4 regions of the Paenibacillus sp. cl6col genome follow, and region 1 is predicted to be linked to each of the others. Evidence: riboswitches for the same ligand, from Rfam matches in the RefSeq annotation. Region 1 holds a riboswitch; each other region holds the start of a gene.
The links. Region 1 has a riboswitch for thiamine pyrophosphate ahead of tenA (thiaminase II). Riboswitches for the same ligand answer to the same signal wherever they lie in the genome.

Region 1 (7,984 bases):
GAGCGTATTGAGCCAGGTGCAGTTATCGTACTCCATGACAGTGGGGATACGTTCGGCGCTGACAAGGAAGCCCCTGGACAAATGTTGACGGTGCTGCGCGATATATTGCACGAGGCCGAACGTAGAGGGCTAAAATGCGTACGCACGGATGAATTGATCAGGCTGGAGCATGCGTAGTAAATAGGGAAGTTAATGAGAATATAGTATTATTCTTAATACTTCAGCCTGAAAAAGCTCATTGGTCATACGGTATACGTGTCAGGCGTTAAACGCTTTGGTAATGTCCTCGTACCAAGCAGGCCTTTCTATTTGGATTCGGCTTTGTTCAGAGGCGTCGAGATTTAATTGGGTAAGGTGTATCCCGTAAAGCTTGCTGTTAAAGTCTGTGTTAAAGTAGTAGCTGCGATTGGTATGATCGCGGTATACACACCACTGCGTCCAATCGTATATGGTGCTGGAGCCCATATTATAGACCGTGCCGCTAGGAACCGTGAGTGTTTGCAAGATTTGTCTAGCTAACCCGATGCTTTGTTTCGTGTTGGCAGGACGAAAAGTCGTTTTCTGTAGGAATGCAGATCGAGCAAAGCGGGATTGGGGAGTCGGATCGCCTGGAATTCCGAGCTGGCCGCTGCCGTAGAGTTCACTTCCACAGCTGGTTTGCGCATTGTTTTCCAGGCTTAAGTGCTGATATAGCTCTTGATTGACAAGATGCCAAGGATATGTAGGCTCATTCGTCAATACGCCCAGTTTGCTCGGGTAAATTTTCATTTCCCCTTCAGTAAACTCCACGATTAAATGATTGCCGGATGCGTCACTGATAATATAATGCAGAAGCGCATAGGCGGACGGATATAGTTCTGAAATATTAATGACGGTCAAATCAGCCAAAGCAGCCTTTACCTCATGGGTATTTTTATAGTTCCCCAATAGATACGGAACGAAATTGGAGTTATATAGGATCGGAGTACCTGGTCGAGGCATAGGATATTTGCTGCAGGACAACCACAGCCCGGCAACGGAAAGTCCATGCTCGTTCAATCCGTCGGAGTAAAAGATAAAGTCTTCAATTGGATCGCCTGCTCCAACAAACCCGTACTTGTTTTTCCATTTCATTTCATCTCCCGGAAGATTGGCTTCAGGAAAAGACTGTCCACGAGGCACAAAATTGACGATGGAATTGAGCTTCAATGTCCAGTCCATTGTTCTTGCGGAGACGATGCCGCCCTTCTTCGATTTTCGCGGTATCGATATATTTGTACACATGCTAATTCCTCCTTTTCAGGCGGATTCCTCCATGATGTTCGACAATTGAACGACAAAGATGGTATCTATGGTATGACAGAAGGGCAAGCAACGCTTGGGTGACTCGATCCTGCTGTCGAGAGAACAGTTCCGGAAGCAAGTCCTCTCGCGGCATGACATACATTCTCCGCATGGGTAATGGCAGAGATAACAGCGATCCCGTCTGCACCAGCTCGAATTACATGTGGCGCACGCTCTGCCGTAATGCCGCCAATGCCTACGATCGGCAGTGATGTTATCTCTGTTAGCCGCTGAATGATTGCAGTGCCTTGCGGCTCTAGAGCATCCTCTTTGGAAGCAGTCGAATAAATCGGCCCAACGCCGAGATAATCGGCGCCTTGTTCCTCAGCCAGCAGAGCCTCAGCTGCCGAATGAACGGACACGCCGAGTATTTTATTGCCGATGCGATCCCTGACTTGCGCCGCTGGCTCGTCGTTCTGGCCGACATGAACCCCGTCCGCATTCAAGGCAAGCGCCAGCTCTACATCATCGTTCACGAGGAAGGGGATGCCGTGTCTTCTGCACACCGACTGAATGCGCATTGCGAGTTCTTTCTTAGCTGTTTCCTTCAGCGCGTTTGCGCCCTTTTCTCGAAACTGTACTATCGTTACTCCTCCGCGAACGGCCTCCTCGACAACCGCTGCAGGGTCACCCTCGCAATTGCCGCTGCCGAGCACGAGGTACAACCGCAAATAGGAACGCATGCAAGCATCTTCAATGCGACTATCTATACTTATCATCTGACCACCTCTTGCATCTGCCGCCGATATGCCCAATGGTTGGTTGGGCCGTTGCCGCCGCCGAGCCCGAGCGTCTCCTCAATTGCTGCTTGAATATAATGCCGAGCAGTACGAACTGCGTCGCTGGGAGCAGTGCCCTTCGCAAGTTCTGCCGTAATCGCTGCCGAGTAAGTGCAGCCCGTGCCATGAGTATGCTTGGTCATGATTCTGCGGTCTTCCAGCAGTGTGAAGTGGGCTCCGTCATAGAACAGGTCAACAGCCAGCTCGGTCGTCATGTCGTGGCCTCCCTTGATGATGACCATTTTGGCGCCGTAATCAGCAATTCTTATCGCAGCCTTGCACCGATCTTGCAGGGTGACAATCTTCATTCCTGCAAGCGCTTCTGCTTCTGGGATGTTCGGCGTGACAATCAGCGCAAGCGGCAGCAGGCGATTCTTCATCGCCTCTATGGCATCTTGCTGCAGCAGCTCTGCGCCTCCCTTGGCTATCGTGACTGGGTCGACGACAACGTTGTTCAAACCGAATGCTTCAAGGCGATTCGCTACTGTCTCAATAATGCCTGCGCTGAACAGCATCCCTGTTTTGACAGCATCAACCCCAATATCTTCTACGACGGCATTTATCTGTTCAGCAACGGCTTCATGAGATAGCGGGTATACGCCGTGAACACCAAGCGTGTTCTGTACCGTCACAGCCGTAATCGCTGACATGCCGAATACGTTCAGCTCTTGGAAGGTCTTGATGTCGGCTTGAATGCCGGCGCCGCCACCGCTATCGGAACCGGCAATCGTCAATGCTCGTGCGACCATCATAGCCATACCTTTCTTCTAGCGGAGGCTTGGCGAGGGGTGATTGTTGATGCCGCCGTATCGAATAGGTCGATCTCAGCCAAGGCATCAAGAAATGCAGTTTGGAAGCTGCCAGGACCTCGGTGGCCCGCTGTTCGATAGGCATGGGCTGCTGCGCCCCCATAATAAGACATCGCTGCGGCTCCTGCCAGCAATAAATCAGATTCTACCGCAGCAAATGCGCCGATGACCGATGTCAGCAGGCACCCGCTTCCCGTTATGCTCGTTAATATCGGATGACCGCCCGCAATAACGTAGCCGGTTGTGCCGTCTGTAATGACATCCTCTTTGCCCGAAATGGCAACGATGGTGCCGAAACGGTCAGCTGCCCGTGCAGCAAGATCGAACAACTCCTCAGGGGAACGAAGGGAGCTTTCAGACTCCATGCAATCCACGCCCTTGATCTCGCCAGCTTCACCCATCAGCTGAGCAATTTCCGCGGCATTGCCGCGCACGATCGAGACACGCAATTCCTTGAGCATCTTCACGGACACCTTCGTCCGATACGGCGTTGCGCCTGCGCCTACTGGATCGAGAATAACCGGAATGCCATGTACATTCGCCGACCGCCCTGCGATTAGCATAGCTTCTATCATGTCTGTATCGAGCGTGCCGAGGTTCAATACGAGCGCATCTGCTGCCTTGGCCATGTCTGCTACCTCTTCTTTGGCTGAAGCCATCACAGGGGAGGCGCCAATGGCTAGCAGACCGTTAGCGGTAAAGTTGGCGACGACGATATTCGTCATATTGTGGATGAGGGGGCGCCGTTCCTTAATACGTTGGGGGAAGAACTGCATATCGATCATCCTTGTTTCACCTCTGTCTTCTCCGCCAAGCGTACCGGCCAGTCTTCTACTTGATAAGCCATGTCCCAAAACATATATTCCAGCTGGCAGCTAGTCAGAAAATGCTTCTTCAGCTGCTGCTTGCGTGCTTGCGACAGCGATTCTGCCCATTCATCCAGCATTCGGCGCATTTTGTCCGTAACTCCGCCGCCGAGGTCTCCATAGAAATGAATCCACTCATAGAACGGATGGGTCTCATCTGGATTCACTTCTTTTAGCAGACGTTGTCCGATCTCCGTATATGTCCATGGGCACGGCAGCAAAGCCGCAATAATATCTTCTAGGGTTCCTTCGTGGGCCACGGTAAGCATATGGGACACATAATGGCTCGCAGAAGGGGCGATCGGGTAGCCTTGCAGTTCTTCGAACGTTACGCCTGCCACGTTACAAAAATTATGATGGGGGTGTATCTCGCTATTCAGCACAAACGAGATTTGCTCGTTGAAAAGAGCCATTGTCTCTCGGCTGTTACATTTGGAAATCGCAATGCCGTAAATCCGAATAAAGGCATTCAAATATTCAAAATCCTGCTTTACGTAGTGAATCAACTGTTCTTTCTTGACAGTACCTTCAGCAATTCCCCGAACGAATGGATGATCCATAATGGCATCGTATATCGGCTCTGCTTCGTGTCTCAGTTCCTCCGTAAATGTAAGCATGAACAGCACCTCCGAATGATTGGATAGATGATGAATGCATGCTGAAATCTGGTCAAGGAGCACTTCGCGGCAGCCAAAAAAAGCCGCCCCGAAATGGAGCGGCTTCATCATGTCCATACAAAAAGACCATGAGGCCGGCTCCACTTCCCTCCGCCGGTATTACCCGGATCAGGTTCAAAGGGTCCAAGAATTCTTGTCTCAGCCGCCTATGCGGCTCCCCTAGTGGATTTCACGTCATATTCATCTTACGAACTACTTTAGCATTGATGGAGATAATTGTAAAACGTTAGTTTTCTCAACCATTCGGTCAAAACGATAATTTGTTAGTGCTTGGAGCGAAGTTTCGTATTGTAATTGACGCTGCGACAACTGATACAATAACCTCATAAGGCGCCTTATGATACGTCAAGTGACAGAGGTTGATGATAGTGATGGGCAACATGATAGGAATCGATAAATTATCGCAGGAAATCGGTGTGACGAGCCGTACCCTGCGCCACTGGGAGTCGCAGGGGTTGTTTGCAAGTCAGCGCGATACCAGTTCTGGCTGGAGGATGTATGATGAACAGACTGTGCTTGCAATCCGTATAACTGCTTTGTTAAGAGGGTTTGATATTGGGATTAAAGAGATTAAAGTGGTGCTGGCGGATATGACGTTCCGAACCGCACATCAGGTAATGACTCAGTATGCACACGAGATGATTGAGCACAAGAATGAGTGCATATCGAAGGAACTAACATTGAAGAAATGGTTGGAGCAGTTGCACAAGTACCTCAATGAACCGATTACGGCTCAATTGCTGCTGCAATTATGTCATGAACCGTTCCTACATTCAAATATGAAACATGAGGTGACAATGCCGATGAGTAATCAGTGGAGTTATTCTCCAGCATCGATCAAATTCGTAACCCTTCCACCAATGAGAATGGCTTGCCATGTTGTCGTAAGCGCATCACCAGAAGAAGAAGCGATCGAATCATTAGCGGACTGGCTCGTGCAAGCTGAACTGCAAGGAACGGCACGGCTATTTGGAAAAAATGAAGAACCACTCCCTGACGTTGAATCGAACGTTTACGGTTATTGTGCATATGCCTCCATTCCAGAAAATATCGATATACCAAGTCATTTGGCGGAGGCTAGGTTCTCCGGCGGGGTGTATGCCATGATGGAGAGTACAGATGATATTACGGGATCGTGGCAATTATTGATGGAGAAATTGAACGAGCATCCAGACTACGAGCCTGATTCGGAGGCAAGATTCTGCTTGGAGGAGCATATACGAAATGACAGCCCGGCAGGAAGCAGCAACGCTTATTGGCTGCAGCTATTCGAACCGGTTCGAAAGAAAATAAAATAATATACATGAAATCCCCGGTGCAGTCGTTGCGCCGGGAATTGCTTTTCATGGGATAGGAGAGAGGGCAGCTCGCTTTGCGTTTTCTTTATTAAGAAGTCGAAGTTGCGAGCGGTCGCATGATGCGTTTGCGTTGATGGAATGTGGCAATTTCGGCTAGACCGCGCTGCTGAAGCATAAGGGTATTGTCCGCCACGTATTTGCCGACGTCGTCTGGAAAGTGAGAATCCGATGACAGGGTAAAGGGGACATCATGTCGAAGCAGAACATCGATAAAGGAGGAACTCGGACACATCTCCTTGACCGGGTAGCGGTAGAACAGTCCTGCATTTACCTCTGTAGCTGTATTTGTCCGTTTTAATGCTTGTGCGATTCGCTCGTAGTACGGGAGATGCAGCTCCTCAGCTGGGCGATAATTAAATACTTTCAAATTGTCCAAATGGGCGGCAATATCGAACAGACCGCTGTTAATCATTCGTTCGACATCATCGAAAAAGTGCCCGTACAGTTCACGCAGATCAACCTGATCGAAGCGGAACTGAGTCTCGGGATTATCGAATCCCCATCCATCCACATAGTGAATCGACCCGATCACATAGTCCCAATCCGCCATCGCAATGAAAGATTCCAACTCCTTCTCTCCACCTGCAAAATAATCCGCTTCTAATCCAAGACGTAGCTCGACTCCCTGCTCGGCCCATCTGGGCTTTGCGGTCTGAATGGCAGCTGCGAAATCCTCAATCCGCTCGGTGCATACTTGATGCAGCCATGTATGCTGAAGGCGGCCTAGCGGGGAGTCTCCGATATCGAGGTGACGTTCGAAGTAGGGGAGCGTCTCTAGAAACCGATAGAGATGATCTACGATTCCGACCTCCCGCAGTCCTTTGCGCAGCGCTTCTTGCAAATAGAGATCGAGCCATGATTCGTCATAAGCTCCTCGCTGCAGTCTTGTATGCATACGCGCATAACTCGCTTCGAGCCATGCACGGGAATGGCGTGGTTCAGCAAGTGGATGGAAGTGGTCGAATGCTTGATTCGTACGATCAAGCCAGCGGAACGAATAGGGGCCTTCCTCCAAATGCATATGGTAGTCTACATAATACAGCATAATGATCGCATCCCATCCTATGTCATAGTGGCTCATTCGTGATGTATGAAGTGATGTGTTACTTCGACATATAACTTCGCTATGTTCTTATGGCTCGCAAGCCGGCGTAATCCAACCTACTTGCAATCCGCTGCGCTTCCATTTATCCGGCATTGGTGCATCGCATATGATGGCGGTGACCTTGCTCATGTCACAGATGCGGCACAGCTGTGTCTCCCCGAGCTTGGTACAATCTCCAAGCACATATGCCTGCTCGGACTGCTCAATCATTAAGGTGGAGCAGATCGATTCTTCCATGTCGTAATCACTGATTCCCGCTGGTGTCATTCCTGCACAGGAGATGAATGCCTTATCGAAGTGGAAGCGTGTAAGCAGTTCACAGGTTAGGGCGCCTGCAATCGATTTCTGCTCTGGATGCGTAACTCCCCCGAGTACAATGACTTTGCCGTCAAATCGTTTGGCTTCCAGCCGTTCCATGAGCAGTTCGGCAGCAGGAATAGAATTCGTCACGATCGTAACGCCGACGACACCGCGTATGGCGCGAACAAGCTCAACAGTCGTCGTGCCTACATCGACCACGATTGTATCTCCATCTTGAATGAGCGCGGCCGCAGCTTCCCCGATTGCTTTCTTTGCCGACTGCTTGATGCTTCGTTTTTTATCAAAATGAGGTTCAATCTTCATATGCGAATACGCAACTGCGCCTCCGTACACGCGCTTAAGCATCTGCTTCGCTTCCAACTCGTCGAGATCCCTGCGAATGGTTTCGGGCGTAACCGTTAATACGCTGGCGAGGGAAGCAACTTGAATTTTGCCATGTCGATTCAGCTGTTCTAAAATATGCTGTCTACGTTCTTCAGGCAGTAGCATCATGAAGCGGAATCACGTCCTTCGGATGGAGGTATACCGTCGTGGTAGAGCCGACGCTCACCCAATCGGAATTGCGATGAATCTGATCGACGACGACATGCTGACCCTGAACCGTTAGTTCCATACGCGTAATGTTGCCAAGCATGGTCACATTGCGTACCGTTCCTGTTACGGCCATGCCGCCAACGAGCGGCTGCTCGCAGAACGTCTCTGGCCGAATGGCATACAGCTTGCTGTCTGCAAGCGTGTAGTCTGGT
Region 2 (7,984 bases), on a different contig from region 1:
ATGATCGCAAGCCCCTTAATGCTTGGATTCCAATCACGGAGTATCAGGATGATCTCCTCCTTCGATACCTGTAGTCTGTACAAGTAAGCGAGATGTCACCGCGAAGTTCATCGGCATACGTAGATGACACTTCTCCACGAGCTCAGGGTGCTCCTTCCACAGCTTGGAAGGGCTGCCGTCAAACTGTATGCAACCTTCATCTAGCACAATAATTCGGTCGGCATAGGTCTGAACCCACTCCATATCATGCGTGATCATCAGGACAGTTGCGCCTGCTTGGGTTCGTGCTTGCAGGGTGTCCATCAGCTGCTTGGATGTATAAGCGTCTTGTCCATATGTCGGCTCATCGCATAACAATAGCTGTTGGCTGTCGGTAAGAACGGAAGCGACACTAAGTCTTCGCTTCTGTCCTTGGCTGATGGAGAAGGGATTGGCATTGGCCACCTTGTTCAAGCGGAAGCGTGTCAAGGCTTCTCCAACATGCTGCTGTACTTCTTCTTCGCTCAGAAGCTGCAAGCGCATCCCGAATGCAAGTTCATCGAACACGGTATCAGTAATGAACTGATGCTCTGGATTCTGGAATACATATCCGATGAAGGCTCTCAGCTCCCGCTCTGCATATCGATGAAGAGGCATGCCATTCAGAATGATTTGACCTTCATCCGGCTGTGTCAATCCAGATAAGAGGGAGGCGAGGGTAGATTTCCCAGCTCCGTTTGGACCAACAAGTGCTACCCATTCCCCTGAATGCAGAGTAAGGGACACGTGATCGAGGATTACTCTCCCTTTACGCCAATAGACAAGGTTGTGCGCTTGCAAGACTTCCTCAGGTTTTCGTGGGGAACCGTTCGATTGAGCTGATGTTAGGATGCGCATCACATCCTGCTGTGCGAATTTAGGGAGCGACAGCAGCAGCTTCAAGAGATCCTCGTCTGTGAGTGCAGGGTCCGCGGCTGTGAGACGCTGACGAACGAACTGATCATCATAATTGCTGAAATCGCTAATATTGCTACTATCGTCATCGTTGTTGCCATCGCTACTGTTGCTGCGATTAAACCGCTCACGGATGAATTGCTGCAGTTCCAGCGCTTGCGGGAGCCAGATACCACGTGACTTGGCTTCAGCTGCATGATGCTTGAAGTAAGAGGCAGGAAGCCCGTCAAAGACGAGAGCTCCATCCTCATCCATCACGAGCAGGCGATTCGCCATGCCGATCCAATCGTCCAATTGGTGCTCAATGATGAGCAGAGCCATCCCTTCCTTGCGTGCCAGTTCTGAAATGAGTACAGCAAATTGATGTCTTGTATACGGATCGAGATTCGATGTGGGCTCATCCAATACAAGCATGTGCACGCGAAGGGCTAGAGCGCAGGCGAGAGCCAGCTTCTGCTTCATGCCTCCCGATAGTTCGTGAATATACGCATGACGCCATGCGAGCAATCCTACCTTTTCTAATACCTCTTGAATCATGGATTCCATCTCAGTTCGAGGACAATCCCGATTTTCTAGGCAAAAGGCTATTTCCTCTTCTACACGCAGCATACAGAACTGACTTTCGAAATCTTGAAATACAATTCCGATATGCTGGGCCGCTGCACCGGAATCGTACTGTTCGATTGGCTTGCCGTACACGAGGACACTGCCTTCAACTAGACTGTCTATTGCATGTGGATATAGCCCGGTAAGGCAAAAGGCTAGCGAGCTCTTGCCACAGCCACTTGGGCCCAACAGCAGAACGGTTTCCCCCTCATGCAGGGTGACATTGATGTTGGATAAGACAGGCTTGCCTTCGGTCTCGAAGGCGAGTGTCAGATCAGTGGCTTCCAGTGCAATAAGAGCTCCATGCTCGGCGTCACGTTGTAAGGTCGATTGTGCTGGGTGATTGGGAATGAGAAGCGCTGGGCTTGCCATGTTATCGCTGCCCCTTTGCAATTGGGAAGCTTCTAAGAACTCCTGTATTGGCCAAGGCGTCCGCAATCCATTTGCCAAGCAGACCCGAGAGGAGTGCGCCACTTATACAGCGAACGACGAACATCGCGAGGATGAGACCAACAGAGTAGGCCGCATAACCGTTGCGGAAATACCCCCACGCGAAGCTGAATACAGCGGAGCCCACCCCAGCCTCCATAAGCACTTTGGTTGAATAATTCCGATATCTTGTAGCGGCAAATACGGCTTCGGCACCCAAACCTTGAATTAGGGCGGATACAATCAAAATAGGCCCTACGGCGTTGCCGATTAATACCTCAATCAGTCCAGCGACTGTCTCAGAAATGACGGCAGCCCCGGGCTTGCGGATAATATAGGTAGCGATGATCGATACGATAAACCAAATGCCGAAGATGACTTCATATCCCATCGGCCCCATAAAGCCAACAAGCACATTGCCTAATTGCAAGAAGAGCAGATAAATGACGGCAAACACAACAGATAATGAACTGAGAACGACAATATCTCGTAATTTCCATTGGCTGTTTCGCGAATTCATGAACATTCCTCTTTTCTTAGAACGATGATCGGATGAGTCCGTTTGGTTTGTAATTTGCATTTTGGAAATTCTTTATCTTCAGCTGCTACCTTGTGGAAGGGCTGTTGGCTGACATCGTAGTTGTCATCACTACATGGGACTTGTCTGATTTTCTCGCCCGATTAAACGCGTTCTTAAGTGTAGTAAATACTCGCTGTGCATCTCCTTCTAAGCGGCTTGCATAATGAGCGCTCTCATCGAAAGTGCCTTCTTCCTTAGCAAGGCCAATGATCTCATAGATCGTATCCATGTAATCTGCCGTTCCGAGCGGGTAGAGCGCAAAATGAGCAGCGACCTTGAGAGGAATCGCTTGATACCGTTCCGCATTCATTCGAATTTCGTCCGTATTCATGAAGGCATCTCCTTGTGTGTCGCCCGGACAGCCAACAGAGAAGGTAGCATTCAGCACAACATGTTCTCCACTTGCCGCGCTATGTAAAAAGATTGACTGAACGACATCGAATACGTGTTCACTGCGCCCACGAACCCAGGTGCTGACATCATCGGTATGGCACCATACCTTAGACATGTCTGTGTCTCGCAACGCTCCCAAAATAAGGTCAACGAAGCGATCGCTCATCGGATAGATAGAAAAGCGACAACCAACGATGCGGCTCGTACCGCAAGATAACTGACTCATAACTTATATCCTCCCTGACGAATCAATATGTGGTCAGCAGACAACAAAAAAACTGCACCGTGAGTCGGTGCAGTTACGCTTGAGGATACAAGGGTATGACATGGCTTCATGCAATGACGAACATGACGAAGCCGCAGCTTATATCAATCAGTCGACTACACTTCCCCACGCTAGTATTATCTAGTTCGGGTTGTAAGGGTTAACAGCGTTGCCGCTGTCTCTCAGCTTGTTACAGCACCCCTAGTGTTCGAAATTCACTATGCAGTTTCCATCGTTCATATGCTTGACAGCTTTCATTATACACGGGATGATCCGTTTGTAAAGGGTGTAACACCAAAAGGAATACTTCAAACTGGAGCTTAATATTGCAATGGGCTAGATCCGGGCATGCAAACGATCCGTGGTATCGAAGCCTGAAGGTGATGCCCGACATCATGAAGGAACTCTAGTCCTCCGTAATAGTCAACGTGATTTGAAACAAGGTATGGTAACACTGATCCTGCGTTAGTTCAATCGTGCCATCATGGAGCGTTATGATTTTTTTGCAAATGGCGAGACCTAAGCCTGTACTGTCTTTAATCGGGCCATCGCCGCGGATGAATTCTTCGAAAATATGTTCCTTGATCGGCTCCTGAACGCCGATACCATTGTCTCCGACTGATAGAATAACGTTACCTTTTTGCCGTTCAAAAATGAAGAGGATGCAACAAAAAAACGGCATTCTCTGCCGTTTTGATCACATAATTGGTGGGTTCTGAGGGGTTCGAACCCTCGACCTGATGATTAAGAGTCAACTGCTCTACCAACTGAGCTAAGAACCCGTATGATAACTGGGTTCAAGGGGGATTGCTGCATCCCGATTGAACGAAGCTGTTGTGAAATGCCTTGTTCCTTAACACCCCTTAAGTATAGACCTCTACAGGCGATTCGTAAAATAGAATTAAGGGGGTTATCCGTGGATATTCAAGGATATTCCCTTCTCTGCTAAGGGTGTAGCATGACTCTGTTAGGAATACTTCCATTTCCCGTATCATGCGATAAGGAGCAGGGATTTAGTTCTCTACTCCTTACCGTACATGTTTACATTTGGGTGTTAAGATGTTTTTTCAGTTACCGAAATTGTTGAGGGCTGCTTATTTGAAATTTAGGTGCGGCGCATATACGCGCGGACGGTGAGTGGGGCAAAGATGGCTACAATGACCATAGCGCACAGGAGAGTGAGGCCAAATTCAATGCCGATCGTGCCTTGATTGGCGAGCTCACGAACAGCACTTACTAAATGGGTGATTGGGTTTATATTAGCAAACCATTGAAGCCAATCTGGCATCGTATTGACCGGTACGTACGCATTAGAGAGAAAGGTGAGCGGGAACAGCACCATCATGGCAATCCCTTGTACGCTAGCTGCTGTACGAGCAATGACGCCGAAGAAAGCAAAAATCCAGCTGACTGCCCAGGAGCATGCAATGACAAGCAAGCCGGCGATTGCGACATAACCTAGGCCTCCGGCTGGGTGATAGCCCATTAAGTAGCCCATCACGAAGGTGAGTACGGTTGCAATGGCAAAGCGGATCGTATCTGCCAGAAGGGCTCCCGCCAAAGGCGCAATACGCGCGATCGGAAGGGACTTGAAGCGGTCGAATACGCCCTTATCCATATCTTCACGCAATTGGACACCAGTGGCGACGGCACTCGTGATGACCGTCTGGACAAGAATGCCGGGGATAATGATTGGTAAGTAATCATGTACATTTCCTGAGATTGCTCCGCCAAATATATAGGTGAACATGAGGGTAAACAAAATGGGCTGAATGGTTACATCGAACAATTGCTCGGGGGTACGCTTTATTTTGAGCAGCCCACGATAGGCCATTGTCATTGAATTACGTAGTGACTGACCGAAGCTGGCATAGTTTTTTAACTGCTGGTGTGGGCTCTTATTTACAGTTGCATTACTCATACTCGTGCCTCCTCTCTAACGTTCGTAAGTTCAGTATTGTGGATCGCGTTCGTGTTCTCTATAGCACCCGACGAGCTGTTCCCGGTGATGGTTAGAAATACTTCGTCAAGTGTAGGTTTTTGTACACTGATTTCGGCAAGTCGAATTTCTTGGTTGCGAAAAGCGATCAACAGGTCTGTTACTTGGTCGGCGTCGGCCATCGGTGCAGTAATAGTTCCAGCTTCGGCGGTTACATTGGAGCGGACTTGAAGTACTTGCTCTACGATTGCACGCGCATCGGCGATATCTTTTTCATGTTGAAGTCTTAAATGCAGCGACGACGTTCCAACGGAAGCCTTAAGTTCATCCACGGTGCCTTCTGCGACAACTTGGCCTCGGTCGATAACCGCGATACGATCTGCCAACTGATCGGCTTCATCGAGGTATTGTGTGGTGAGGAGCACGGTTGAGCCTGTGTCGACTAAACGGCGAATCGTATCCCACATCTGTGAGCGGGTACGCGGATCCAGCCCTGTTGTCGGTTCATCCAAAAAAATGAGCGGAGGCTGAGCAATGAGGCTCGCAGCCAAATCCAGCCTGCGTCGCATACCACCGGAGAAGTTCTTGAGCGGCCGCTTGGCTGCCTCTGACAAGCCAAATTCCTCTAACAAGTCAGCAGCCTTGCGCCGTGCCTCAGCACGACCTAGACCGAGCAGCCGCGAGAAGATAATGAGGTTCTCAGTCGCGCTTAAAGACTCGTCAACCGATGCGTATTGTCCTGTGACCCCAATTAATTGACGGACGATATGGGATTCCTTCACGACATCGTGTCCGAAGATCCGTGCCTCGCCAGCATCCTGACGCAATAAAGTAGCTAACATTCGAATCGTCGTCGTTTTCCCTGCTCCATTTGGACCCAGCACGCCGTATATCGAACCAGCTCGAACGTTCAAGTCTACGCCATCGACAGCGCGATTATCTCCGAATGTTTTGACGAGCCCACGGGCTTGAACGGCCCATTCATTGCTGCTCGAACCTGCTATGTTGAAATTATTGTTCATTTCCATTTCTCCTTACTTAAAGATGGAATGTTTGCACTTGTTTTCAGTCTATTTGCATTGTAAAAGTAATTTACAGCCTGTTAAACCTTCTGTGGAATGGTTTTCCAGTCAGTCTGTAGACCGATAAACAACGGCGTAAGATGAAGCCTTGTTATGAGCACAAAGAAACACGCCTAACCAACAGCGTGTTATCTAGGATAAATGTTATTCAATAAAGATGTAGATAATGAATGGAATAGTGTGCTTGTGTTCGGTATATGCTTGATACGAGCGTATGTCCGAGAATGATGTTTGCAATGATGATATGATCATTTTGGAGGAGGTATGAATAGAAGCCGGGAAGAATGTGAAAATCCTAAGTAACCCCATACATGGGCGAGTGAGATTATAGAAGCAGGAAGCCCTAGCAGCAGTAATCTGGACGTATCGATTTTCCGAGTTTCCTTGTCGCGAGATGAACCATTCAAGAGGCTTAATCCTAGTAATCCTAGAAGTGCTCCTATGCCTCCAAAACAACCAATTGGATTGACGATGATGTAGACGAAGTTATACTCAAGGGTGTGCTTCGAGGGGGTAAGAAAAGGGGATATCTTCGTTAGAGAATACAATGATATCCATTTCAATCAATTGATAATGAAATCGATGTAACAAAAAAACACGACTCAACGGATTATCTACTTTGAACGGTTTAATAAAAGAGAAAGATAAATCGAGAAAAAAGAAGAAATGATGTCTAATTGCTTCATATTGCTATAAAATTGTTGAAAAGAAGAAGAAAATAACCTGCCAAGTCCGATAATAGGAATTTGCAGGAAATTGCACAGAGGTAGTATAATGGTTTGGCATACAAAAATATGGGGCCATAGCTCAGCTGGGAGAGCGCTTCGCTGGCAGCGAAGAGGTCAGGGGTTCGATCCCCCTTGGCTCCACCAAATAAATAATAAATGCAGCTGATTGGCTGCTTTTTTTATTATGGTGGATTGCAAAAGGGGGCGAACCCCGGGGGTCGTCCGCGCGCAAGGAGCCAAAGGCGAGAGAGCACGGCGTCCCATTCTACCTCTAAGGTAGTCATCGTTGAGTGAGCTTCGCCAGCAAGAATAATCAGGAATGGGACATCCCGTAAAGGATGGAGTGAGGATTGCGAGCGTAATCACCTTGGCTCCACCAAATAAATAATAAATGCAGCTGATTGGCTGCTTTTTTATTATGGTGGATTGCAAAAGGGGGCGAACCCCGGGTTCGTCCGCGCGCAAGGAGCCAAAGGGGAGAGAGCACGGCGTCCCATTCTACCTCTAAGGTAGTCATCGTTGAGTGAGCTTCGACAGCAAGAATAATCAGGAATGGGACATCCCGTAAAGGATGGAGCGAGGATTGCGAGCGTAATCACCTTGGCTCCACCAAATATATTAATAAATGCAGCCGATTGGCTGCTTTTTTTATTATGGTGGATTGCAAAAGGGGGAGAACCTCGGGGGTCGTCCGCGCGCAAGGAGCCAAAGGCGAGAGAGCACGGCGTCCCATTCCACCTCTAAGGTAGTCTAACTACTTGATGATAAAGAGAAGGAATGGTACTCTAGGATGAAAATCGCGATAATTATACATAGTATGTAGCAACGTACATTAAGATGGAAGGGGCTATTATGTATGAAATTTATTCGATTAACAAGTGCTGACGGCATGTTTTTTAGGGAAGCGATGGACTTATATGGGATGAGTTTTCCTCAGCACGAGCAGTGAATATTAGATGATCAAATTATAGTTTTAAATAATTCAGCACATCATTGCGTAGTGATTATAGAAGACGATGAGTTATTGGG
Region 3 (7,984 bases), on a different contig from region 1:
TCATTCCAGGCAGCGGGCAGGATACATATATAAGATTTGAAATGGATAGACAATAAGGGATTAGAAAGGGCTGCATCTCATCTCTATATTCTCCCCAAAAAAAGCTGCCTCTTATTAAGAGACAGCTTCACGCTTCAACGTATAGGAGATGAAGATTGTATACTACGCAGCAGATCGGACAGTTCGCGCTTCATGCGGACGAACTCGGCCTCAGAAGCCAGCGCTTCCGTTCGCGGCCGCGCGAACGGAACAGTAACTCGCTCTAACACTTGCGCGGGGCGGTTGGATAGTACATATATCGTATCTGACAGCAGCAGCGCTTCCTCAATGCTGTGGGTAATGAACAGCACCGAGCGGCGATTGCGTTCCCACAGGTCAATGAGCCAGCGCTGCATATCACTGCGTGTTAGCGCATCAAGTGCACTGAACGGCTCATCAAGCAGCATCAGCTCATGGGGGCTCATCATTGCGCGTAGGAAGGCGACACGCTGCTGCATGCCACCGGACAGCTCATGCGGATACGAGCGTTCATAACCCGTCAATCCAACATTGCTTAGCCAGCGGCGCGCTTCCTCCCGCGCCTCCTTCTTCGGCTTGCCTGCAATTTCTGGAGCGAGGATAACATTGTCCTCCACCGTTCTCCATGGGAACAACGCGGGCTGCTGCGGCATATAGCTGATATGGCCTGTCTGACCAACCACGTTCTGCCCATGGACGAGAATATCCCCTTCTGATGGACGAAGCAGACCGCCAATGAGATGGAACAGTGTGCTCTTCCCCGATCCGGATGGGCCAATAATTGAGACGAACTCTCCTGCTTGCACCGTAATGGATACTTGATCGAGCACATGAAGCCGTCCCGCTCGACCGTCAAATGACATGCTGACATCACGCAGCTCAAGAGCGGCCTGCTTCTGTACTGCCTCATGCTGATGCACATGATCAGCATCTCGCTGGGCAACTGGCTGTTGTTCGTTTGTTGTGATCATCTTTAACGCTCCCCCTTCACCCCTGTTTATTGTCACGGCGCCAATGAATGAGCAGCCGTTCCAATGCACATACGAGGCCGAACATGGCCAAGCTCAATAGAATGACAACTGCGATTGCCACGAACATGCGATCCGTGCGATAGGCTGCTTTTTGCAGTACCATGTAGTAGCCGATCCCTTTGTCCGTCCCGAGCCACTCGGAAATAATCGCACTCATCACGCTATACGTCCCTGCTATTTTCAAGCCTGAGAAGACAGATGGAAGTGCATGGGGCAGCTCCAGCTTCCAGAACAGCTGCGACCGGCTTGCGCCTGCCATACGCATATAATTCATCATCGTGCGGTCTGTCTGGGCAAGACCATCCAGGGTAGCCACGCATACGGGGAAGAAGCATACCAGCGTAATGGTGACAATCTTCGGCATGAGACCGAAGCCGAACCAGATCATAAGCAGCGGAAGCAGCGCAATCGTCGGGATATTCTGACTGACTATGACAAGCGGATAGATCGCCCGCTTCAGCCACGGCATCGGATGAAGCGCACAAGCCAGCAGCAAGCCAACAGCCGTGCCTACACAGAAGCCAATGAGCGTCAACTGAACAGAAGCCCATGTGTGCATAAGCAGACCGCCCCCATTGCTTACAGCCTCTTGTGCAATATCGAGCGGACTGGGCAGCATCCATTTCTCAATGCCTGACAACATTACTCCTGCCTGCCATATGGCGAGGAATATAATAAATGCAATGATCGGGGGGCCGATCTTCGCGATTCGACGTCCACTCATGGCCGGTACTTCACTGTCAATTCATCCATCGTAATGCCAGATGGCTTATACACAATCTTCACTTGCGACAACACATTGCTGCTTCCCATCTCAATCATGGCCTTGTTCATATCCTCAATAATACGGAAGAGTTCGCTAAGTTCGCCTTCCATCGTTGTCTCCAGTGGATTTACCTGATATTTCACACCCGATGCTTGAATGACTTCGATTGCACGATCTACATAGGGAATTACGTCTTCCCCATTTTTCGTCTTCGGAACGATCTGAATGCTTACTAAACTGTTCGCCATCTTGCTTCTCCTCCTCTTTCTCAATCCTCATGTAATGATCAACTTGTAACGGTCTTGGTGACGATTATCTCGTATCGATATCATGTAACGATATACACAGGTAACGATATACAGCAAAAGGGCGCATATGCGCCCATTGCCTATTCCTATAACCGTATAGGCTTATGAAGCTGGCAAGAAGTCATTCGTAAACGCCTTGTCTACATCAATGCTCTTATCCATTAATTTGTTCCCCACGAGCCAATTCATGTAATTTGCCCATACGTCACGCTTTTGCTCGCCCCAGCGAGGTGCATCGTCCTTATACTTCGGACTCAGCCATTTCTGGCTTGCGATAACCAGATCTTTGTTCAAATCCGGCACAGCTTTAAGCAGCAGGTTGGCTGCATCTTCTGGATTGTCAATCGCATATTGATAGCCCTTGGACGTAGCACGCATGAATGCCTTAATCAATTCAGGATCTTCCTTGATCAGCTTCTCGCTTGTCGAAAGAACCGGCGTATAATAGTCGAGTTCCTTCGCATATTGATTGACATACAGCATATCAATCGGCTCACCACGAAGCTCTGCTTCAATACCTGTCCAAGCGTAAAAGATCCACGCGAAATCAATATCCTTCTTCACGGCTGTAAAGTAATCGGCATTGCCCATGTTGACGCTCTTCAGCTTGCTATAGTCGCCGCCGTCCTTTTCCATAATCGTGCGGATAATCATCTCCTCAACCGGAGAGCCCCAGCCGCCATACGTTTTGCCTTCAAAGTCCTTAGGTGACTTGATGTTCTTGTCCTTCGGCGCGGCAAAGCCTGATGTATTATGCTGAATGATCGCACCAATCGACACGATCGGAACATTTTGTTGTCGAGCCATCGTAATACTTTCCTGAACACTAACACCGAATTGCGCTTCTCCCGATGCGATCATCGCCTCTGATGCGCCAGTACTCGGCTGCAATATCTCAACATTCAGACCTTCTTCCTCATAGTAGCCCTTCTCCTTAGCGACATACAAGCCAGTATGGTTCGTATTCGGCGTCCAATCAAGCACAAGCTTAATGTCGCGTTTCTCCTTCGACTTATCCGTTCCTTGCTCCTGAGTCGTGTTCCCCTCTGCCTGGCTCCCTTGTCCTGCTTCTTGACCCTTGCCGCCGCAAGCAGCGAGCGCAAATGTCATCATGATAACGAGCGCCAGCATCAACCCTCGTGTAAAGCGTGTCCGTTGCATATGATGAATCCCCCTTCTCTTCCTTCCCTCACTAGTGGAGAGCCGATCATGAAATTAGAAAGTGCTTCGATAACGCCTGCCGCGTTCACCAGTTGGACGATCCGCTCGATCGTATATGTGTGGATGAGCAAGTTCCCGTCCCGCCGTCCTGCAACACGATTCAGATCCACAAAAAAAAGCGCCCCCTCTGGGACGCTTTGTGTGCCGTTCTACGCGTATATGCGAATGTGCATCATACGATGAATCACGTCAATAAGGTCATCCGGCATTCGTTCATCCGTACAGCAATTATGTCCATTCTGCCCAAAGCAGCGCACATTCATGCAGAGCATGACGAATAAGCAAGCAACCTAATTATAACAATAATGACGCGGTTCAACGTCTTTCCTACGCTGGCATTACCCAGATCAGGTGTAAGGGTCGGTATCTTAATGGGATACAATCTCAGCCGGCCAAATTCCAGCACCCCTAGCGTGCATATGCAGTTATCGAAGCTACCATATTACACGGGTAATTATAGTCCTCATCCATCAGAAAGTCCAGTGACAAACAGAAATTGCAAAGTGTCCGCTGATCATTGAGGCAATGCTTATATCTCCCATCAACTTCGTTATTCGTATGCTTTATGACAGCAGATTGCTCATATTCACTAGATTCCTGTCGAAAAAAGTTCCATGTGAAACAAGGGACAATATTCCATTTTAACTCAAATAATTACCTCATTGATTTCTTGGCGTAGAGGATGTCTGTATGATACGATCACCAAATATCAATTCAATTCGAATACCGGATTCGAGCAAGGGGATGAAGAGTAGTATGACAGAAGCGTTAATCGGCAGCACCATTTCCGCCTTATCCACAGGCATCGGGGCCATCCCGATCTTGTTCATGAGGAGCATGTCTCACCGTATGAGGGATATCCTTCTCGCCTATACAGCAGGGATCATGACAACAGCTTCAATGTTCAATCTTATCCCCGAAGCGCTTGCCAGCTCTAATGTGTTCGTGATTGCATTCGGCCTGCTGCTTGGCTGCTTCGTGCTGCTGTGGCTGGAGCATTCCCTGCCTCATATGGATTTGGAGAATCCGAATCAACGAATTCGCATCAATATCGAACAGAAATCATTCCTTATCATTGCGGCCATCACCCTTCATAATTTGCCGGAAGGCTTGTCTGTCGGCGTCAGTTATGCGAGCAGCAATGATACACTTGGGCCGTTAATCGCGTTTTCCATTGGATTGCAGAATGCACCAGAGGGCTTCCTCGTCGCCTTATTCCTCGTCAATCAGAACATCAATCGCTGGAAAGCGCTTGGCATCGCTACCTTAACAGGCGTCGTTGAGATTGTCACCAGCATGCTCGGATACACACTTAGCTCTTATGTGAGCAATCTGGTTCCATATGGGCTGTCCTTTGCAGCAGGGGCAATGATGTTCATTGTGTATAAAGAACTGATTCCTGAAAGTCATGGAGACGGACATCAGCGGTCGGCCACCGTCTCCTTCATTCTTGGCCTTATTACGATGATTGGATTGACAGACTGGTTCTAAACAATGATGCTTCAATCGTTTAATAGAACATGTTCATCAATCAAGCTCATGCAAGGGCTACCAATGGACTAGGCAGCGTTTTATATCATTACTTAACCGGCGTAATATTTGCTGTTCTGCTTGGATTATCCCACTTTACGCTGGCTCCCATGACTTTCGAAATAAAGCTTAACGGAACAAAGGTGCGTTCCCCGTTTTTTTCAACCGGACCATCGAGTTGGATCTGTTGATCACCTGCCAACGCGGTTTTACCTCCCACGTTAACTGAATTGATTTTGCCGTTGAAGTTGATTTGAATGGTCTGAGAGTCATTGTTCCATTCCACTGTTGCACCCAAACCCTCTGAAACGAAACGTACAGGAACATAAATGATGTCGGCTTTGGATTTATAATAAGGATACTCTTCACTTTGAATCGGATTACCTTTAACATTGACCTTGACATCATAATAAATGTCATCTTTATCGCTTACAGTATCGAGAATCATACCAGCCTTCACATCCACTCGAGAAATAGAGAGATCGCGATTAAGGACATAAGCAAAGTTTCCATCCTTGCTGAAGCTGATCGCTTGCCGGGGCTCTGAAAATCCTTTAATGATCCCGATGCTGCTGTTGTCGGAGGTGCTGATTATATTAATGGAGTTATCCAGCTTGTTGCTGGCAAAAAGGATCTTTCCATCAGGAGAAAGGGATGCGCCGTAAGGATCGCGCCCAACCTTTACCTCGCCAATGATTTTGCCTTGTGAGATGTCCACTATGGCAATACTATTACGCCCGCTGTTTGCCGCATACATGGTAGAGCCATCGGCGGATATTGAAATCGCTCGAATCTTCGAGAATCCGTGGATCTCATGGACGATTGCATTGGTTTTGACATCCACAACCGATACCTTGTCTCCCTTGAAGTTAGTAACAAACACATAACGACCGTCGGGAGATACTTTTATCCCTTGACGAGGTTGGGAGAATCCCGGAATGACAGCGGTCGTCTTATGCTGCCCGATATCAACAACCGTTACTGTACTTTTGGCTTCATTGTTGACATACATGGTATTTCCGTCCGCGGTGACATCAGTTCCAAATGCGCCTTGACCCACTGCAACCTCATCCTTCAATGCCAGGTCTTCCGTGTTGTAAAATCGCAGGGTGCCCAGTGTGCTATCCGAAACGACAAACTGCAAACCGCCGTTAATGAACATAATGTTTCTTGGTGTGACAAAGCCGCGGATCTCCTTACGCAAAGTTCCTTTGGCAAGATCATAGACTCGAATCCATGGCTGACGACTATCCGAGACAACCGCAGTTTGCTCGTCGGGACTTACGGCCAGTGAGTTATTGATAATCTCGCCGTCAAAGGGGCGGATTGCCGCAATGGTGTTGTTTCCTGAAGCCGAGATCGAAGCCAAATTGTTATCAGCAGCCAAAATAATGGCCGGTTGAATAACGGAAAGTACCATTCCGACAAAAAGTACAGGTTTTATCATTTTGTTTACCATCATTCACTCATCGCCTCTCTGAAAAGGTTTTGAGCCAACGTAAGACGGGGCTCTTGACCAATGTAACGGAGAATTGTAAAGATCATATAAAGAACACGAGAGCATCATGTCTGATAAAATGATAGCCGTGGAGGTGAATGTTCCGATGGATAAGCTGCAGCTTGAAGGTCCTATTCTGATTGCGGACGATGATGCTTCGCTCGTCTCGTTTTTGCAGGAATACTTTGGGGCACTGAACTGCCGAGTGCTTGCCGCGAGCGATGGGCAGCGAGCTGTTGAACTGGTGAAAACTAAGGCTCCATCTTTCATCATTCTGGATATTATGATGCCTTTCATGGATGGTACTACGGCATGCTGGGAAATACGCAAAATCAGCAGCGCGCCTATCGTCATGCTTACGGCTAAAATCGAGGAAGAGGACAAAATCCGGGGTTTGGAACGTGGAGCCGACGATTACTTGTGCAAACCGTTCAGCCCGCGAGAACTCGTCGCCCGGATGCAGGCAATTCTACGCCGGATGCGTACGTCGGAGCGGAAAGCTTCGGGGCTCATTTTGAACAATAACGCGAATTTGTTATACGAATCCGAAAGCCATCGGTTTTATTGGAAGAAAGCACCCCTGCAATTCACGTACCAGGAAGCTCAAATTGTCATCACCTTGCTCAAAATGCAAGGGAAAGTCTGTACCCGCGAGCATTTGCTGAACGTGCTGTATCCGCTGGGCGATAAAGATGTTGTCGACCGCATCGTGGATGTGCATATCGGCAATATCCGGCAAAAGATCCGTGATACTGATCCCGGATTCGATCTCATTGAAACCGTCCGGAGCATCGGCTACCGGTTAAAGGAAGGGTAAACGGTGAAAATCAAACTCATTTACAAGCTCCTTGCGATTAACGCGATAGTATTAATTTTGCTTGTAGCCGGAATCAGCATCGGATTTAGTCAGTACACGCTTCAACTAATAGAAGAAAACCGCTTAATGATGTACCAAAATTTCCTCATGTTCCAATCGGCTACGGGGCGTTATCTTTTATATACCAGTCTAGCCATCATCCCCCTCTCCATTGGGATTAACTGGCTGTTCACCCGTTCGATCATCCGCCCCTTGTCCGGGATGCGGAAGCTGACTGAACGAGTCGCGAGCGGGGATTATACCGTGAGGGCAAAGATTCGATCGAACGACGAAATCGGCGATTTGGCTCGTTCATTCAACCAAATGGGCAAGGAACTTGAGAGGATCGAACAACTTCGAAGAAGCCTTGTGGCGGACGTAGCCCACGAGCTCAGAAATCCGCTATCTACGGTACGGGGCTATATGGAAGCGATGAAAGACGGCGTCCTCTCCGCAAAGCCCGAAACGCTCGATAAATGTTACCACGAAGTAGAGCGGCTCGTTTGTCTAGTGGAGGACATCCACCGTCTGGCTGTGGCGGAGAGCGATTTGAAAGCGGCCATTCCCTCAAATCCGGTCGATCTCCGATCCGTTGCCCAAGAAGCCGCTTCAAGGTATATGCCGAAATGGGAGGAAAAAGCAATTGTTTTTCAAGAGGATGTACCTTCCTCCCCGGTCTGCGTCATGATCGACAAAGTTCTCGCCCTACGCGTATTTGAGAATCTGTTCGACAACGCGATGCGCTATACGCCGAAT
Region 4 (7,984 bases), on a different contig from region 1:
TCGCTGCGCACGGCGAATGCTCTGTGCGAGCAGTGGCAGGGCGTACATGCGTAGACGCTCATATATCCCTTTTAATCCCTTGCTGTATTGAACGCCGCGGATTTGCAGGGCATGCGTGCGAACTCGGTAATCCTCCCAGATCGCAGGGAGCAGCCGCAAGGAGGCGATGAAGCTATACGCATATTGCGGCGGAAGCCGGAATTGCTGCATCAGCGCATAGAATAACAATATTGGCTTCGTCGTGAAGGCGAATGTGATGCCAAGCATGCCGAAGCAGAGTGTTTTCACTCCGATGACAAGTCCGCGGTAGAAGCTCTCCTCGGTGATGCGGATTATTCCCCATGACCACCATTCATGCTCCCCCTTGCCGAACAAGATCATCGTGGATGCTGTCGAGACGAACAGGAGAAGGAACGGTGTTGTCACGAACAGCAGCTTCTTCGTAGAGTGGCCGCTGCATAGAAACAACAGCAGTGTGTAGAAGATTAGCTGATAACATGCAAAATCAAGCTCTCGGGTTAGCAGCGCAATAATGAGCAAGGCGAGAAAGACGAGAAGCTTGAGCGCAGGGTTAACCTGATGAAGCCATGTTTCAGATTTGGGAGCGAGCAGCTTCATTTCATCTGCACCTCCCGCATTGTCTGTCCACGTGGGGAAGCTTCTACTTCGATCAGTTGGCCTTTGTCAACATGCCATATCCGATCTGCAAAACGATCCACGATATTCATGTCATGTGTCACCATGACTATGGCGGTTCCTTCTGTCCGAAGCCGGTTCAACTTTTCCAATACAGCAAATGTATTTTTAGCGTCTTGCCCGAAGGTTGGCTCATCCAGGAGCAGGATTGGACGCTTACGCATCATCGCTGTGGCGACACTTAATCTGCGTTTCTGACCAAGTGACAAATGATACGGATGCCGATCCCGTCCGATATTCAGATCGAATGATTCCATGACTTGTTCCACTCTATGTGCAATGTCCGATTCATCCCAGTTGTTCTGCCTAGGTTCATAAGCAAGCTCATCATAGATCGAATCCGTTAGAAACTGCATCTCAGGATTCTGAAATACGAAGGCGAGTTCGGCTGGAGGCTGCTTTCCCGTATTTCTGAATCGTGGGAACCATCGCTTGCGAGCCTGTGCTGGCAGCTCTTGACCCTCAATAAGATACATGCCTGTAGTACGCAGAATTTGCATAAGAGACAACAATAGTGTGCTCTTGCCAGCGCCGTTCTCTCCGATAATCGTAATCCATTCCCCCGGATAAATATCTACGCTCGGGACGGATATGCGACGAATTTCTTCATAGTATCCGCTAAAATCACGCAAAGAGAGCAGTGGCTGCACGGCTTGCAGACGCGTGTAGGTGAGCCCGCCGTCCTGCTTGCAATGAGGCTGTTGATATCCGTTCGCCGTTCGTTGCTGCGTTATGGCTTGGTAGGCTTCTGAATAACTGTAGTCCTGCCATACACCGGGATACCAAATACCATATTCAATGAGCTTATCTTTATGATGTAGAAATACATTTTTCGGCTCGTCGTCCGCAATGATTTGTCCAGTGCTGTCGAATAGCACCACACGATTGATAATGTCGATAACATGCTCGATTTTGTGCTCCACGATTAGAATGGTGGAGGAATCGGCAGCTTGTTTCACGGTGTCCCAGACTTGCTTCGTTCCTTCTGGATCAAGAAGCGCTGTAGGCTCATCGAGGAACAACACCTCTGGTTCTAGCAGCAGGACGGACGCAAGCGCGAGCCGCTGCTTCATTCCTTGGGATAGCGTATGGATTTCTGTATGCAGATTGTTGAACTGCAATCCCACTCTTTCAAGTATGCCTGTCATGCATGCTGGCATTTGATCATAGGGGATCGAGAGATTTTCCAGTACAAAGGCGAGCTCTTCATCTACATATGGCATGCAGAACTGGCTGTCCGGATCTTGGAATACGAAGCCCCAGCTTGAAGGAAGCTTAATCTGATCGTATTTCATCGGCACTTCGATAGAGTGGGGCATAATTCCGCTTAATACATGCAGCAATGTTGATTTGCCGCAACCGCTTGGCCCGAGGAGCAGTACCTTCTCACCGGTAGAAATGTGGAAGGAGAGGTCCTTGAACAGCAAGGAATCCTCTCCTGGAAATGTTAGGCGCAAGCGGTCAACAAATGCAGACGAATTCGCATGAGATTCCTGTTGCATGTGTAACCACCTTATTCCGAATTTGTGGCGTACGCACAAATTCTATCTATTCATATTATGCGTGCTATTGATTAAGTACCGCGTAATCTTCTTTGGACACAGGACGTATGGATTTGGTTACCCCTGTCACTTCCAATGCACGAACGAGCAAGCCGGCAAATACGCCAGCGAAGATGAACGCACTAATGACACGAAGTCCGTACTTCAAGACGAGCACCCATGTCTCGTAATCTGCATATCCGTAACCGAGATCGATAATGAATGAGCCGACTGCGGACAGAATGCCAGCGATGCCTGCGATGACGATGCTGTGCTTGCGGTATCCAGTCAAGGCGAATGCCAATTCTGCCGCCAGACCTTGTACACAGCCATACACAATCGTCTCTAGTCCCCAAGCAGAGCCAAGAATAGCCGATAAATTAGCGGCAGCAAGACTTGCAAGGAAGCAGACGCCGGGCTTGCGAATGACTAGGTACGCGAATGGGCCAGCCATAAACCACATGCCATATGTTAATTGTCCTGCTTGTGGGAACAACGGCTTTGCGAGACTGTAGACGCTCTCCCACATTTTGAAGATCACACCAAATACGACCCCGATCATCACGGTAATGAGAATATCCGTAAACTTTAATTTGTTGCTTCTCTGTTGTTCTGGCAACATAACCCTCTCCTTTGTTGTATAGCTAGCATACAAAAAAACCGTCTGGCAACCAGACGGTAGAAGAGTCCTAGATCACAGCAGAGCATGATCACACGACAAATACAGATTCTCTACGCTGGCATTATCCAGATCAGATTAACGGTCAGTAGCGGTATACTCATCTACAATCTCAGCCTGATTCCTCAAGCCCCCGAATTTGTATGACTATGCAATTGCTCATATCATACAATATTCATGATAGGTTGACAACGAAATGTTTACAAAAAACATAAAAATAGGATAGGGATAGAAGCCAATGATTGTAATCGTTCGCTAGACAACATCGAAGAGAGGAATAAGGAGATAAGGAGCGTGTTAGGAGATTTGAAGAGAGAATAGAACAAAATGAGGATCAGGAAGAAGTCCTGATCCTCATGAATTGTTAATCGTGTGAAGTTGTAGAATGTCGTCTCAATGACAAGCTGTATACGATCCCTCCGCATGCAAGAACTGCTATGAGCAGAATAATCAGGCCACTGTATAAGGCAAATGAAGCTTCCTTGGCAACGGTAGGTGTCAGTGAAGTCAACAGCCAACTATGTGTAAGCAGACCGCCGACTACAGCGATGCCGATGCCTTCAGCCATAAAGCATGCAAAGCTGAGCATGCTCATTCCTTCTCCTGCTTGGTCAGGTGCTAGCGATTCTGCAACGGATGCAGATATAACTGTCTTGATGAATGACAACCCTCCGAACACGAGCACGAGGGCGAACGTCATCAGCCATGGAGAATCATTCCCCCACGCAAGGAGCGTGACGAAACTGAATGTGACAAGACCTATTCCAGCGACAAATACAAATGAAGTTCCTCTCTTATCAACGAGAGTTCCACCGAGTATGCCGAACAGAATAACGCTGAGTGACCCTGGGAAAATGATCGCGCTGCCGATAACAGCGGTCGAAAGTTGATGTACATCCCGCATGAAGTAAGGAACCATGGAAATAAATCCAGCTACCGTTCCTAGCAAAATGGAACCAGCAAGCGTGCCAAGTACATATGGGCGATTAGCGAACAGGGACGGAGCAATAAACGGTTCGCGAATACGGCGGATATGCAAAGCAAACCCAAGAACGAGAATCATACTGCAGACCAGATAGAACCAGACATATGTCGTAGTAAACAAGGTAAATAGAATAATGCCTGCTGACAAGAAGGCAATGCCGATGATATCTGTTCTCCCATTGCGAGAAGGCTCCTGCGGCAGTGCGGTCAAGAAGAAGGGGAGACTGACTATTGTCATTACCGGAATGACAAACAGGTAGGACCAATGCACATAATCTGCCAGTACACCGCCTACAGCTGGGCCAATCCCTTCACCAAGCGCTACCATAGAGCCAATCATGCCAAACGCCTTGCCTCGATGCTGTTCTCCAACGTAGCGAGTGACCATAACCATGATGAGTCCGGGCACAGCCGAAGCCCCGGCACCTTGTATCAATCTGGCTGCCAATACAGCCGACAAGTAGTCATGGGCGAAGAAACCGAGCAACGAGCCACTACCATAGATGAGCACACCGATGAGCAGCGGCTTCTTAATGCCGTATTGGGATGACAGGGTGCCATAAATGATGGAACCGAGCGCGAAGGTAATCATGAAGCATGTGTTGATCCAATTCGCAATGGCCGGAGTGATACTAAAATCGTGTGCGATGTCGGGCAAGGATACGTTGAACACAGTCTCATTCAACACACTGAAAAATGCTAAAAAGCTTAACCACGCGATCGATTTCTTCACATTGGGAAAGGCATATACGGGTTGTTCTTGTTCTGCCGCCTCGATGCGGTTGTCATTGTTCATTTGTTCCACGAATAGGAATCCCCTTTCTCTTGCTAAAGGGGAATTGCGCAGTTTACAGGGGTGTTATGCGTTATCCCCGATTATTACCTGCCCCAATTGATGTTACGCACTTCATCTTAACGCCTCCCAATTATTGTTGCTTCCAGTATAGCAGTGGGATTTTCCTTATTCAATTAAAAATGCAATAATATAGACTGCACTCAATGCAAGACAGACAAGGGTAAGAATAAGGAGATACAAAGTAAATGAATGTACTTATTGCAGACGATGAGCCGCATATGTTGAAAATTTTAGCGGCTTATTTTGATAAAGAGGGCTTTCGAACTTTTACGGCAGAGAACGGGCATCAAGCGCTTGAGATCTATTACAACCAGCCGCTGGACTTGGCAGTGCTCGATTGGATGATGCCGCAGATGAGCGGGATTGAGTTGTGTCGAGAAATCAAATCGAATTCGAAGTTAAAGGTGCTCATGCTAACGGCCAAGGGAGAGCATGAAGATGAGCTGACAGCTCTTGATTCTGGAGCGGATGAGTATATGCGGAAGCCGTTCGATCCTCGGGTTTTGCTGGCGAGGGCGAAGAAGCTGCTGAAGATGCAGGCACAATATCTATTTGGGGATATCCAGGTAGATATGGAAGGACAGAAGATTTGCAAGCGTGGAATTGATCTGCGGGTTACGAAGAAGGAATTTCAATTGATGAAGTTTTTTATTCTGAATAAGGGGCAGGTCTTAACGCGCAAAGCGCTGCTTGATCATGTATGGGGCTATGATTACTTCGGCGAGGAACGTACGGTAGATACGCATATACGCCGCTTGCGGGAGAAGATCGGCGAGGAGTGGATACGGACGCACCGTGGTATGGGTTACAGCTTCGAGCATCCGAATAGCCATGAATAAGCTTAGTCGCAAGCTGTTTGTGCAAATTGCACTTATTCTTGTCGTAGTGTTCGGACTCTCGTATTGTGTGAATACGTTCTTTATGCCAAATTATTTTGTCCATCAGAAGCGTGCTGCGTTGACGGAAGCGGTGGAGAGGTTGCGCAGCATAGAGTCGAAGCAGCTCCTTGAAGAAGTTCAGCGGGTGGCGGATGATTACCACTTCACAATCGTTCATACCCCCTACGACCATGACATTGACCGCTTAAACTGGACACTGCGCGAACAATTTACGCGGGAGCGGATTGCGATGAGCAAATTCTGGCTCACGGAAGAGAGCCTTGCACAGCTAATGCGCGGCGGGATAGTTACGAAGTCGTATCAGCAGGAGAAGTTGAAGTCGAGCGTTTTCGTTACGTTTGTCATGAAAGAAGGAATGATTCTCGCTGTAGGCGAATCGGTGGCTAATTCAGGCGAGACGATACGTATCGTCAATCAGTTCAATTTGATTATTGCGGTAGGTGCGCTCTCACTAGCCCTTCTGCTCGCTGCTTGGTTTTCCAGGCGAACGGTGAAGCCTATTGAGCAGCTTAAGAATATGGCGGAGGATATCGCCGAACGACGATACCGGACAGTGGACATCCGAACAGGAGATGAGATTGAGGAGCTTGCGCACAGCATTAATACGATGAGTGATAAGTTGAAGCAAGCGCATCTGGAGCTGGAGGAGAAGAACCGGAACTTGCGTGTCCTTATTCGTGACATCTCACATGAACTGAAGACACCGCTTGCCGTGATCAAGGCATATTCCGCAGGGGTGAAGGATGGTCTGGATGACGGCACCTACATGGATGTCATACAGTCGCAAACGGATGATATGTCCGAGCTCGTTACGAAGCTGTTGGAATGGTCTCGCTTGCAGACGGAAGAGCTGAACATTGAGAATGTTCATGTCGTTAATCTTCTTGAGCAAGTCATTGCGAAATATGAGCTACCTCTGCAGCAGCATTCGATTGAGTTGACCTTGAATGATCAGAATGCGGAAAGCTTTTGCGTCCAGGCTGATAGGGTCAAGCTTGAAATGGTGCTGAACAATCTCGTATCGAACGCAATGAAATACACGACGAATCGGAAAATTCAGATTGATCTTACGAACAAGGATGATGCATTAGTGCTGTTCATTCGGAATGGATGTACGTTCTCCATGACTGAAGAGCAGCTGAAGCAATTGTGGGAGCCGTTCTTCGTTGCTGAGAGCTCGCGGAACAAGCAGCTTAGTGGTACAGGGCTTGGTCTGGCTATTGTGAAGGGGATCCTGCAGAAGCACAAGGCGGCTTATGGCGTGCGACTGCATACTGGAGATATCGAATTTCATATTGCGCTTCCTCTATGCAAGCAGGGGGAGCAGATGTAAGACTGCCTTTCAAGTGGTATTTTCAATTTTATTGCTGAAAGGCAGTTTTTTGTATGTAGGCAATAACTTCCATGCTCTTGCTATCTAGATGCTCATGTTCACGCAGATAGGCTTCTTGATGTCTGTTTTCATTTTGTCATATTGGCGTAACATTGGTCTCCTATGATTGGGTTGAGGTGAGATCATGAAGGACAAGAAATGGAGCAAGCATTCGATTCGTGTGACTCTGATTGTATTGTTTCTGCTTGCAGGAGCATTATTTTATGGCATGAAGATGGAACCGAACAGCTTAAGTGTGACGAGGCAGATGATACTAAATCGGTATATCCCTCCAAGCTTTCATGGGATGAAGATTGTACATTTTTCTGATGTTCATTTGGGGGATCATTTCAATGATGTTCAGCTGCTTGAACTTGTTGATCGGATTAATCAAGAACATCCAGATATTATTGTGTTTACGGGAGATATGGTTGACAATTTCAATGCGTATGGAAATCGGAGAGACCGTTCCCAGCGAATACTAGGACAGCTGCAAGCAACATTAGGCAAGTATGCCGTATTCGGCAATCATGATCGAGGTGGGGGCGGAAGCCGAGTTTATCAGTCTTATATGGAGAAAGCTGGCTTTACTGTGCTCGTTAACGATACGAAGCAAATCCATCTCCCGAATCATGATGAATATATCACCATTAGCGGGCTTGATGATTTCCTGTTAGGTACGCCCAATATACATGGAACGCTGAAAGACTTAGAACCTGACAACTTCAATTTGCTCGTCGTGCATGAGCCGGATGTTGCCGATCAAGCCATTGATTATCCGATCGACTTGCAATTATCTGGACACAGTCACGGGGGCCAAGTTCAATTGCCGTGGTACGGCACGATATACACGCCGCCATTAGCGAAGAAGTATGTTGAGGGGATGTATAAAATCGAGGGAACAACTACCCTGAACAAGCCAATGAAACTCTATGTCAATCGAGGCATCGGGACGAC

Region 2: it holds a riboswitch for thiamine pyrophosphate, as region 1 does, so the genes downstream of both, BLS15_RS15100 (YkoF family thiamine/hydroxymethylpyrimidine-binding protein) here and tenA (thiaminase II) in region 1, are expected to answer to the same signal.
Region 3: it holds a riboswitch for thiamine pyrophosphate, as region 1 does, so the genes downstream of both, BLS15_RS25670 (hypothetical protein) here and tenA (thiaminase II) in region 1, are expected to answer to the same signal.
Region 4: it holds a riboswitch for thiamine pyrophosphate, as region 1 does, so the genes downstream of both, BLS15_RS21915 (ECF transporter S component) here and tenA (thiaminase II) in region 1, are expected to answer to the same signal.

The regions. Positions count from the first base shown of each region.
Region 1 is NZ_FNAZ01000001.1:750,333-758,316, reverse strand. Features, by position in the region: gene BLS15_RS03275 (polysaccharide deacetylase family protein) at 1-177, shown strand, start outside; gene BLS15_RS03270 (linear amide C-N hydrolase) at 259-1,263, opposite strand; gene thiE (thiamine phosphate synthase) at 1,329-2,042, opposite strand; gene thiD (bifunctional hydroxymethylpyrimidine kinase/phosphomethylpyrimidine kinase) at 2,039-2,860, opposite strand; gene thiM (hydroxyethylthiazole kinase) at 2,851-3,696, opposite strand; gene tenA (thiaminase II) at 3,693-4,394, opposite strand; TPP riboswitch at 4,523-4,625, opposite strand; gene BLS15_RS03245 (MerR family transcriptional regulator) at 4,826-5,752, shown strand; gene BLS15_RS03240 (histidinol phosphate phosphatase domain-containing protein) at 5,841-6,857, opposite strand; gene BLS15_RS03235 (DeoR/GlpR family DNA-binding transcription regulator) at 6,945-7,730, opposite strand; gene BLS15_RS03230 (ABC transporter ATP-binding protein) at 7,714-7,984, opposite strand, start outside.
Region 2 is NZ_FNAZ01000005.1:163,904-171,887, forward strand. Features, by position in the region: gene BLS15_RS15085 (energy-coupling factor transporter transmembrane component T family protein) at 1-83, opposite strand, end outside; gene BLS15_RS15090 (ABC transporter ATP-binding protein) at 34-1,911, opposite strand; gene BLS15_RS15095 (ECF transporter S component) at 1,913-2,488, opposite strand; gene BLS15_RS15100 (YkoF family thiamine/hydroxymethylpyrimidine-binding protein) at 2,574-3,167, opposite strand; TPP riboswitch at 3,313-3,419, opposite strand; gene BLS15_RS15105 (sensor histidine kinase) at 3,613-3,888, opposite strand; tRNA gene BLS15_RS15110 (tRNA-Lys) at 3,913-3,988, opposite strand; gene BLS15_RS15115 (ABC transporter permease) at 4,312-5,127, opposite strand; gene BLS15_RS15120 (daunorubicin resistance protein DrrA family ABC transporter ATP-binding protein) at 5,124-6,167, opposite strand; tRNA gene BLS15_RS15125 (tRNA-Ala) at 7,024-7,099, shown strand.
Region 3 is NZ_FNAZ01000013.1:106,520-114,503, reverse strand. Features, by position in the region: gene BLS15_RS25690 (ABC transporter ATP-binding protein) at 135-989, opposite strand; gene BLS15_RS25685 (ABC transporter permease) at 1,006-1,773, opposite strand; gene BLS15_RS25680 (thiamine-binding protein) at 1,770-2,063, opposite strand; gene BLS15_RS25675 (ABC transporter substrate-binding protein) at 2,226-3,284, opposite strand; gene BLS15_RS25670 (hypothetical protein) at 3,254-3,454, opposite strand; TPP riboswitch at 3,651-3,764, opposite strand; gene BLS15_RS25665 (ZIP family metal transporter) at 4,101-4,835, shown strand; gene BLS15_RS25660 (stalk domain-containing protein) at 4,924-6,336, opposite strand; gene BLS15_RS25655 (response regulator transcription factor) at 6,440-7,189, shown strand; gene BLS15_RS25650 (sensor histidine kinase) at 7,193-7,984, shown strand, end outside.
Region 4 is NZ_FNAZ01000009.1:147,339-155,322, forward strand. Features, by position in the region: gene BLS15_RS21905 (energy-coupling factor transporter transmembrane component T family protein) at 1-618, opposite strand, end outside; gene BLS15_RS21910 (ABC transporter ATP-binding protein) at 615-2,198, opposite strand; gene BLS15_RS21915 (ECF transporter S component) at 2,263-2,859, opposite strand; TPP riboswitch at 2,950-3,063, opposite strand; gene BLS15_RS21920 (MFS transporter) at 3,281-4,696, opposite strand; gene BLS15_RS21925 (response regulator transcription factor) at 4,942-5,595, shown strand; gene BLS15_RS21930 (sensor histidine kinase) at 5,588-6,988, shown strand; gene BLS15_RS21935 (metallophosphoesterase) at 7,173-7,984, shown strand, end outside.